Pyxidicoccus xibeiensis: one gene and its partner. The protein of the gene in region 2 interacts with the protein of the main gene of each other region in a pairwise test. Links are inferred from orthologs where the notes say so. Each region holds a gene or a part of one and is shown on either strand. Other genes may lie near its edges.

Region 1 (4,202 bases), on a different replicon or contig from region 2:
TGGCCAGGCCGTCGAGCTTGGGCTCGCAGACGTAGGTGACGCTGGGCAGCGACACCAGCTTGCGGATGCGCTCGTCGAACTCCACCAGCCCTTCGTCGTCGAAGATGTTGGCCAGCGACAGCATGGGGACGCGGTGGACCACCTCCCCGAACTCCTCCACGGCCGCGCCGCCCACGCGCTGGGTGGGCGAGTCCGGCGTCTGGAGGCTGGGGTGCTGGTCCTCCAGCGCCTGCAGCTCGCGCATCAGCTTGTCGTACTGCGCGTCGCTGATCTCCGGGGAGTCGAGCACGTAGTAGCGGTAGTTGTGGTGCGCCAGCTCGGTGCGGAGCTCGCGGGCTCGGGCTTCGGCTTTCTTGAAGTCGTCCACGGTGCGCGGTCCTTACTCCAAATCACGCCAGGCTGGCGCGCTCCGCTGACGCCAGGCGCGGCGTCGCGGAAAGGGGCATGCGATGACGCGCAATCTAGAGCGTCTGACCGACATCCCGTGACGCCCTTTGCGGGATGCTCCAGAGCGGTCCTCCACCGACGACCTCTGGGGTAGGCCGCTTCACGGCGCGCGAAGCCGCTCCGCCACGGCCCGGCGCGGACCCGGGCCGTGGGGTGGGGCGGAAGGCCGGGGGCCACCGGGGCCGGTGGGGTGGGGAAGGGGAGGCGGGGGCGGGGTGTTGCCTTTCCGGAGCGCGGGGGCGCGCGGCAACCCGCCGGGTCCTGGATTCGGGGGCCGGACCCGGGCAATGCCAGAACCTCCGGGTGGAAATGTGCTGCCCCGGCTCTCCTGTTGAGCAACAGGAAGTGATCGGACCCCGGACAGCAAGGATGCCTTGACAGGTCCGGAGGGGGTCAATAACGTCCCCGCGCGGTTCATGGCGCAGGTGTGTCGACGGCGCCGTCTCTTCCCAACCACACTGGCTCACGCCCGAGCAGTCCCGTTCAGGGATTCCGGCGGAGCCGTCCTTCTGGAAGGTGCTTCCGAGGGCCGCGGACCCATCCCGGCAACCCCCACCGTCCGAGCCCTCGGCCGCTTCATTCCCCCCAAGCGTTACAGCCATGCGTAAAGTCCGTACTTCGAGAGAGAAGGCCGCTGCCCCCGACGTCGTCGCCGTGGAGGCGGACGAGAAGCCCCGCCGCAAGCGCGCGGCGAAGGCCGTCGAAAGGGTGGAGCCGGAGAAGCCCGCCCGGGCCCGCCGCACCCGCCGCGACGAGGACGTCGAGGTGGAGGCCGAGCCCGCGGAAGAGGCCGTCGCCGAGCCGCCGCCCCGCCCGGTGCTCACCCCCATCTCCCGGCCGGTGCGCGACGACGACCTGCAGGAGGCCCGCATCTCCGGTGGCGAGGACGAGCAGAACGCCGCCACCCTGCCGCCGCCTCCCGAGTCCCCCGAGGCCCCCGCCTTCACGGAGGTCACCCGGGACGGCGCGCCGATGCAGGTCATCAAGCTGAACGACCTGAAGCGGATGAAGATTACCGACCTGGCGAAGATGGCCCACGACGTGGGCATCGAGGGCTACCAGGGTCTGAAGAAGCAGGACCTCATCTTCGCGCTGCTGGGCGGCATCGCCGACAAGCGCTTCGAGGTCCACGCGGAGGGCGTGCTGGAGCTGTTGAGCGACGGCTTCGGCTTCCTGCGCAGCGCGGACAGCGACTACCAGCCCAGCCCGGACGACCTCTACGTGTCCCCGTCGCAGGTGCGCCGCTTCAACCTGCGGCCCGGCGACACGGTGACGGGCCCCATCCGCCAGCCCCGCGAGGGCGAGCGCTTCTTCGCGCTCCAGAAGGTGGACAAGGTCAACTTCGCGGACCCCATGTCGGACGCGGCGCGCGAGCGCATCCTGTTCGACAACCTCACGCCGCTGTATCCGACGCGCAAGCTCAAGCTGGAGCACGAGTCGTCGGAGATGACCACGCGCATCATCGACATGTTCTGCCCCATCGGCCTGGGCCAGCGCTGCCTCATCGTCGCGCCGCCCAAGGCCGGCAAGACGGTGCTGCTGCAGAACATCGCGCACGCCATCAGCCGCAACCACCCGGACGTCTACCTCATCGTGCTGCTCGTGGACGAGCGCCCGGAGGAAGTCACGGACATGGAGCGCAGCGTGCGCGGCGAGGTGGTGTCGACGACGTTCGACGAGCCCGCCACGCGCCACGTGCAGGTGGCGGAGATGGTCATCGACAAGGCCAAGCGCCTCGTCGAGCAGAAGTACGACGTCTGCATCCTCCTGGACTCGATTACCCGTCTGGCGCGCGCCTACAACACCGTGGTGCCGGCGTCCGGCAAGATTCTCTCCGGCGGCGTGGACGCCAACGCGCTCCACAAGCCGAAGCGCTTCTTCGGCGCCGCGCGCAACATCGAGGAGGGCGGCTCGCTGACCATCATCGGCACCGCGCTCATCGACACCGGCAGCCGCATGGACGAGGTCATCTTCGAGGAGTTCAAGGGCACCGGTAACTCGGAAATCGTCCTGGACCGGAAGCTGATGGAGAAGCGCATCTTCCCGACGCTGGACATCAACAAGTCCGGCACGCGCAAGGAGGAGCTGCTGCTCACCCAGGGTGACCTGGTGCGCATCACCGCCCTGCGCCAGGTGCTCCATCCGTTCACTCCCATCGACGCGATGGAATTTGTGCTCAAGCACATGCGTCCGACGCCGTCGAACGCCGACTTCCTCGGCTCGATGAACCGGTAAGCCACCGGAAAAAGGAGCGCCCATGCGCCGACCCGTGCTCGCCCGCCTGCTCACCCTTGTCGTGGGGATGACACTCGGAGCCCTCGCGGGATGTGACTTGGGCGTCGAGGACCTGCCGGGGGGAGAGCCTCCCCCCGTGCTGTCCAACAAGACCTGCTACGACGAAGACGACTGCGTGGCCGACGCCTGCTGCGGCCTGGGCACCGCTGTCACGCACGTGACAGAAGGCCCGAGCTGCGGCGGCGTCACCTGCACGGGAAGCTGCCAGCCCGGCTCCATCGACTGCGGCCGCTGCATCCCCACCTGCCGCAACTCGCGCTGCTCCGCCGCCTGTCAGTGACTCAGGCCGCGGGCGGCTGCAGCCGCTCGGCCTCCACCGCCGGGGCGGCCGCCACGGGCCCGGGCTGCGCCTTGAGGCGTGCATAGTCGAAGCACGCCACGAGGATGGAGGCCACGGGCACCGCGAAGAGGGCCCCCACCAGCCCGTAGAGCCGTTCCCCGGCGATGAGGGAGAAGGCGACGATGACGGGGTGGAGGTGCGCCGCCTGCCCCATGATCTTGGGGTTGAGGAAGTACGCCTCCAGCGCGTGGATGCCGACAATCCACGCGAGGATGGCCAGCCCCTTCTGGAAGCCGTCCGCCAGCGCGATGAGGACGATGGGCACCGAGCTGAGGATGGTGCCGAAGATGGGGATGAGGCTGAAGAAGGTGGCGATGGTCGCCAGCAGGAAGGCGAACTTCACGCCGAACAGCAGCAGCCCGATGAAGGTCAGCAGGCCGTTGACGATGCAGATGGTGACCTGGCCGCGCACCACGCCGGCCAGCGAGCGGTCCACGCGCTCCATCAGCTGGCGCGCGTCCTGGAGGTACTCGGGCGGAACCAGCGTGCCGAAGTAGCGGCGGATGGCCTGCGCGTCGATGGAGAAGAACGCGGCCACCATCATCACGAAGAACATCATGAAGACGCCGGCGGCCACCCCGGCGACGATGGTGCGCGACACGTTGACGATGTCGCCCAGGTTCTCCTGCACCAGCGACGAGGCCCGCTTCGCCGCGTCCCCCAGCAGCTGCTCCAAATCCAACGCCAGGCTGAACTGGCCCGTGCCCGCCGCGGCGTCGGCGCCCTCCAGCGCGCGGTTGGAGAGGGCCACGGGGATGCCCCGGGTGCTGAGCCACGTCTCGGCGCGCTGCGCGAGCTCCTGCACGTGCTCCGGGGTGAGCTTGTTGGCCAGGGCCACCGTGTCGCGGCTGACGCGCGCCATCTCCCGGTAGAGCTGCGGCACCAGCGCGACGAAGAACAGGTACACGCCCACGAAGAAGCCGGCGTAGATGAGGAGGATGGCCGCCCCGCGTGGAATGGCACGGCCGGCCACCCTCAGGCGGGTGATGCGCGCCACCAGCGGCTGCACCAGGTACGCGAGGAGCGCCGCGCCCGCGAAGGGCATCACCACCGAGCGGAAGGCGAACAGCGCCGCCGCCACCAGCAGCCACAGGGCCCCCAGCAGGAGCAGGCGCTTGCG
Region 2 (4,113 bases):
AGGCCCTGCTGCCCCGGCTGCTGGAGCTGGTCGGCACGGAGGACGCGGCCGAGGGCGTGCAGTCCTTCATCGAGCGCCGGGAGGCCCGCTTCACCGGCCGCTGAGCGGAATGGAACCTCCATTCCAGCGGCTCAGGGGGCGGGGAGGGGACACGCGGCCAGCGTCTCCAGCGTGGCCCGCTCCCCCGGGCCCGCCAGGTCCACCACGGTGAGCCGGAAGCCCCTGCCGTCCGGGATGCACACCGTCGCCACGTAGCCCTGCGGCGTCCGCTCCGCCACCGCCGGCAGGGCGCCGGCCTCCGCGAACGCGCCCGACGCGAGCAGCGTGGCGAACTGCGTGCGCTTCGACACCTTCCGCCAGCGCAGCGTGAAGCCCGGCACCTTCTGCTCGAACCGGGCGGAGTGCCAGCCCTCCAGCGGCACCGTGTGCCCCTTGCGGACCGACACGAGCATGCTGCTGGCCGACAGGAGCTGGTGGACGGTGAGCAGCGTCTTCCCGGAGACGGGGTCCAGGGCCTTCGCGCGAAGCTTGTCCACCTGGAGGTCCGCCTCCGGGAAGAGGTTCCACGTCTGGTCATACGCGTGGGGCGTCTCGCTGCTCAGGTCGTCCAGGACGAGCACCAGGTCCTGCCGCAGCAGCGCCACCGCGCGCTTGTGCAGCACCCCGTCGTAGAGCGTGTGCGAGCCTGACTGGTACGCCCAGCCCCCGGCCACGCCGCCAGTGGACAGGCCGGCCTTCGCGGTGCCCTCTCGCTGGTCCCCTCCGTCCACCACCACCGTGTTGTGGGCGCGCGTGCCGCGGAAGTAGTCATAGCCCTCCGTCTCCGGCTCGTTGGTGTAGTGGCCCGAGTCCGGCAGCAGCGTGCGCCCCGCCGAGTACAGGTGCACCGCCAGCGCGTCCAGGTGGCTGTGCAGGGTGCGGTAGGGGCCCACGTCGAAGATGACGTGCGTCTGCATCTTGAAGTTCTTCGCCGCGCCGAAGCTCGAGCGCAGCACGGCCTGCCCCGACGACGGGAAGAGCACGCGCGTCTCCAGCGGCGGCGTGCCCGCGGCGCCCGCGGAGAGGACGTAGGCGAAGCGCGGGTCGATGGCCGCCATCTGCTGGAACAGCGGCGTGTCCTGCGACCTGCGGATGTTGCGCTCCACGCTGGAGCCAATCATCGGGATGTCCCCGTCCGGCAGGACGATGTGCGTGGCGTAGCGGAGCATCTGCCGGATGCGCGGCTCGGCGTTGGCGGACAGCGCCACGCCGTGCATCTGGGCCCAGTGGTAGAGCTGCCAGAAGCCCGTCAGGAAGTAGAAGTGGTAGAAGGGCGACTGCTCCACCTCCACGCCATCCGCGTCGAGCACCTTGTCCAGCAGCAGGTCCAGCCGCGCCACCGCGGTGGCGCGCCACTCGGGCGAGGCGTCGAAGCCGGGGAAGTTCTCCGCGATGAGCAGCAGCGCCCCGGCCTGGGCGAGCCCGTGGTTGTAGTCCTCCTCGAAGTTCTCGGGGTCCCTCAGGAAGGCGCCCAGCTCCTGGATGCGCAGGCGCAGGCGGCCCGCCAGCGGCTCCTTGAGGCTCCGGTCCGAGAGCAGCTTCACGTACGTGTTCACCAGCACCATCGCCCGGAAGGCGGCGGTGTGCTTGTCCCAGGCGAACCCGGACTGGTGTCCGCGCTGGGCGAAGCCCTCCAGCACGTGGAGCAGCTTGGCGCGGTAGCGCACGTCGCCCGTCTGCCGCCACGCCCACAGCAGGTGCCGCGTGGGCCTCAGGCCGTAGAAGGTGAAGCGCCAGTACTTCTCGTTGAAGGGGTCCTCCGTCCAGGTGAGCGACGGGGAGAGCTGGACGGGCTCGAAGCGCGGCACCGGCCAGCGGTCCTGGAGGATGAGGTCCGCGTCCGCCAGCGTGCCCTCGTCGAGGAACGCGTACACCAGCTCCCGGGCCGACGGGGCGGCGCGCGGGAGGCAGGCCTCGGGCACCTGCTCACAGTCCGGCAGGTCCAGGGGCTCCGACGCGAGGTGCGAGGGCTCCGCGAGCTCCCCGGACGGCGACCGTCCCAGGGCCAGGGGCCCCGGGGTGGAGAGCAGCAGGACGAGGACGACGAGGGGGGCGGGGGCGCGCATGCACCCCGCAAGCTGGCTCGCGGCGCCGACGGGGCCATTGCCTTGTCGGATGACTCCGTGTGCAGCAGGACGGTGGTGCGTTCTACCCAGGCCCTAGAACTTCTCGAACTTCGACTTCTCCTTGCGCTTCTTGAACAGGAGCGCGGTGCGGCCCAGGAGCTGGGCGAGCTCGGACTGGGTGCCCTCGGCCACCTTCGCGGCGGCCTCCTGGCGCGTCTCCGGGCCCTCGTTGATCTTGATCTTGATGAGCTCGTGGTCCTTCAGGGCCTGCTCGACCGCGGCGATGACGCCTTCGGTGACGCCGGAGTTCCCGACGATGACCACCGGCTCCAGGTGGTGTCCTAGCGCGCGCAGGGCGCGGCGTTGCTTCCCGGTGAGCGGCACGTTCCTCGACTCCTTCATGATTCGTGGCAGGGGACCCCCGGTATCACCCGGGAGCGGGGGACGCACCCTACTTCTTCTGGGACGCCATGCGGATCTCCCGCTGCGCGTCGATGTGGTCTGGCTGAAGCTCCACGGTCCGCTTGAAGTGCTTCAGGGAGCCCGGGACGTCGCCACTCAGCTTGGCAATCACCCCCAGGAAGTAGTGCGCGGGGGCGCAGCGCTCGTTGCGCTTGATGGCGTTCATGATTTCGCGGAACGCCTCGGGCTGGGCGGCCTTCTTGTCCGTCGCCGTGAAGAAGCGCGCGTAGCCCCGCCACGCGTAGAACTCCGCCTCCTCCGCGTTCAGCTTGATGGCCTCGTCCAGCATCTTCACGGCCTCGGGGAACTTGCGGGCCTTCACGAGGATGGTGGACTTCTGGAACAGCTCCTCGGCCATGAGGATGGAGTTGATGTCCACCTCTGCCCCGGCGCCGCCACTCTTGAGCTCTTCGATGTAGGCCGCGCGGCTCTTGTCGTCCGAGAGCATCCGGTACGCATCGCCGATGTACGCGAACACCTCGGCCTTCAGCTTCTCCAACTCCGGGGGCGCGCCCTGCGGGAGCGTGTCAGGGTGGTACAGCTTGGCCAGGCGGAAGTAGGCAATCTTCACCGCGCTCGAGTTCGTCTGCTCCGTGAGCGCGAGCCGCTGGAAGTGGTTCTGCTGCTTCATCGCCATCGCGAGCTGGCGCAGCGCGGGAATCTCCTCCGCGCCCGGGGCATTCGCGGGCGTGGCGGCGGCGGCCGGGGCCGCCGGGCGGGCAGGCGGGGCCGCGCCCACGACGGGAGGCGCACCGCCGGGAGGACGCGGCGCGGTGGCGCTCGGGCCCGCGGGCCGGGGTGCCGCGGCGGCGGCTCCGGCGGGGCTCGGCCCCACGACGGGGGGCGGGCGCGGTGCCGCGCCAGGACCGGCCATTGGCGCGGTGGCGGGGCGGGCCGGGGCACCTGGAGCGGCCGGCGACGCGGCGGCGTGGGGCGCGGCTCCCGGTGCGGCAGGGCGGGGCGTCGCGCCTGGAGCGGCGGCGTGGGGCGTGGCTCCCGGCGCGGTGGAGTGGGGCGCTGTGCCTGGAGCGGCGGGACGGGTCGCTGCTCCCGGCGCGGTGGAGTGGGGCGCGGCTCCCGGCGCGGTGGAGTGGGGCGCTGTGCCCGGCGCGGTGGAGTGGGGCGCTGTGCCCGGCGTGGCGGCGTGAGGCGCCGAGGCCGGCGCTGCCGCGGGGCGAGGTGCTCCCGCGGCAGGCGGGGGCCCGACGGTGGGGGGCGTGCCCGGACGCTGGGGCGCGGCTCCCGGTGCGCCCTGGGGGGCCGTGGGCGGGCGCTGCCCGGCGGAAGGTGGCGTGGCGGCGGGTGGGGGCGTGGCCGAGGTCGCTGGCGGCGGCGCGACTGCGACCGCCCTCGCGGGCGCGGCGAAGGACACCGCGTCCAGCTCCTTGAGCAGGAAGCAGATGCGCAGCAGGTGGTCGGCGTCCTGGGGGAAGTCGGTCAGGAGCTGCGCCACCGAGCGCACCCCGTCGATGACGGCGAGCGCACGGACCTCATGTGGCGTGAGGCGCAGCTCGCTCGCGGCCACCAGCCCACCGGACTTCATGAT

What was found.
Region 1: the proteins of yhbY (region 2) and rho interact in binary tests that used the Escherichia coli proteins (3 or more experiments, as listed by UniProt). The link is inferred for Pyxidicoccus xibeiensis from one-to-one orthologs.

The regions. Positions count from the first base shown.
Region 1 is NZ_JAJVKV010000027.1:53,571-57,772, reverse strand. The notes cover bases 405-3,364. They hold rho (transcription termination factor Rho), read left to right. Parts: upstream 405-1,047; coding sequence 1,048-2,682; downstream 2,683-3,364. Other genes in these bases: LXT23_RS47885 (AI-2E family transporter), read right to left, coding at 3,024-3,364; LXT23_RS47890 (hypothetical protein), read left to right, coding at 2,705-3,022. Outside these bases: NAD-dependent DNA ligase LigA, read right to left, coding at 1-367; more of LXT23_RS47885, read right to left, coding at 3,365-4,202. UniProt on the Escherichia coli protein: Facilitates transcription termination by a mechanism that involves Rho binding to the nascent RNA, activation of Rho's RNA-dependent ATPase activity, and release of the mRNA from the DNA template.
Region 2 is NZ_JAJVKV010000018.1:135,590-139,702, forward strand. What follows is about bases 854-3,724. They hold yhbY (ribosome assembly RNA-binding protein YhbY), read right to left. Parts: upstream 2,508-3,724; coding sequence 2,199-2,507; downstream 854-2,198. Other genes in these bases: LXT23_RS43760 (heparinase II/III family protein), read right to left, coding at 854-2,105; LXT23_RS43770 (DnaJ domain-containing protein), read right to left, coding at 2,557-3,724. In the rest of the region: LXT23_RS43755 (crotonase/enoyl-CoA hydratase family protein), read left to right, coding at 1-104; more of LXT23_RS43760, read right to left, coding at 132-853; more of LXT23_RS43770, read right to left, coding at 3,725-4,113.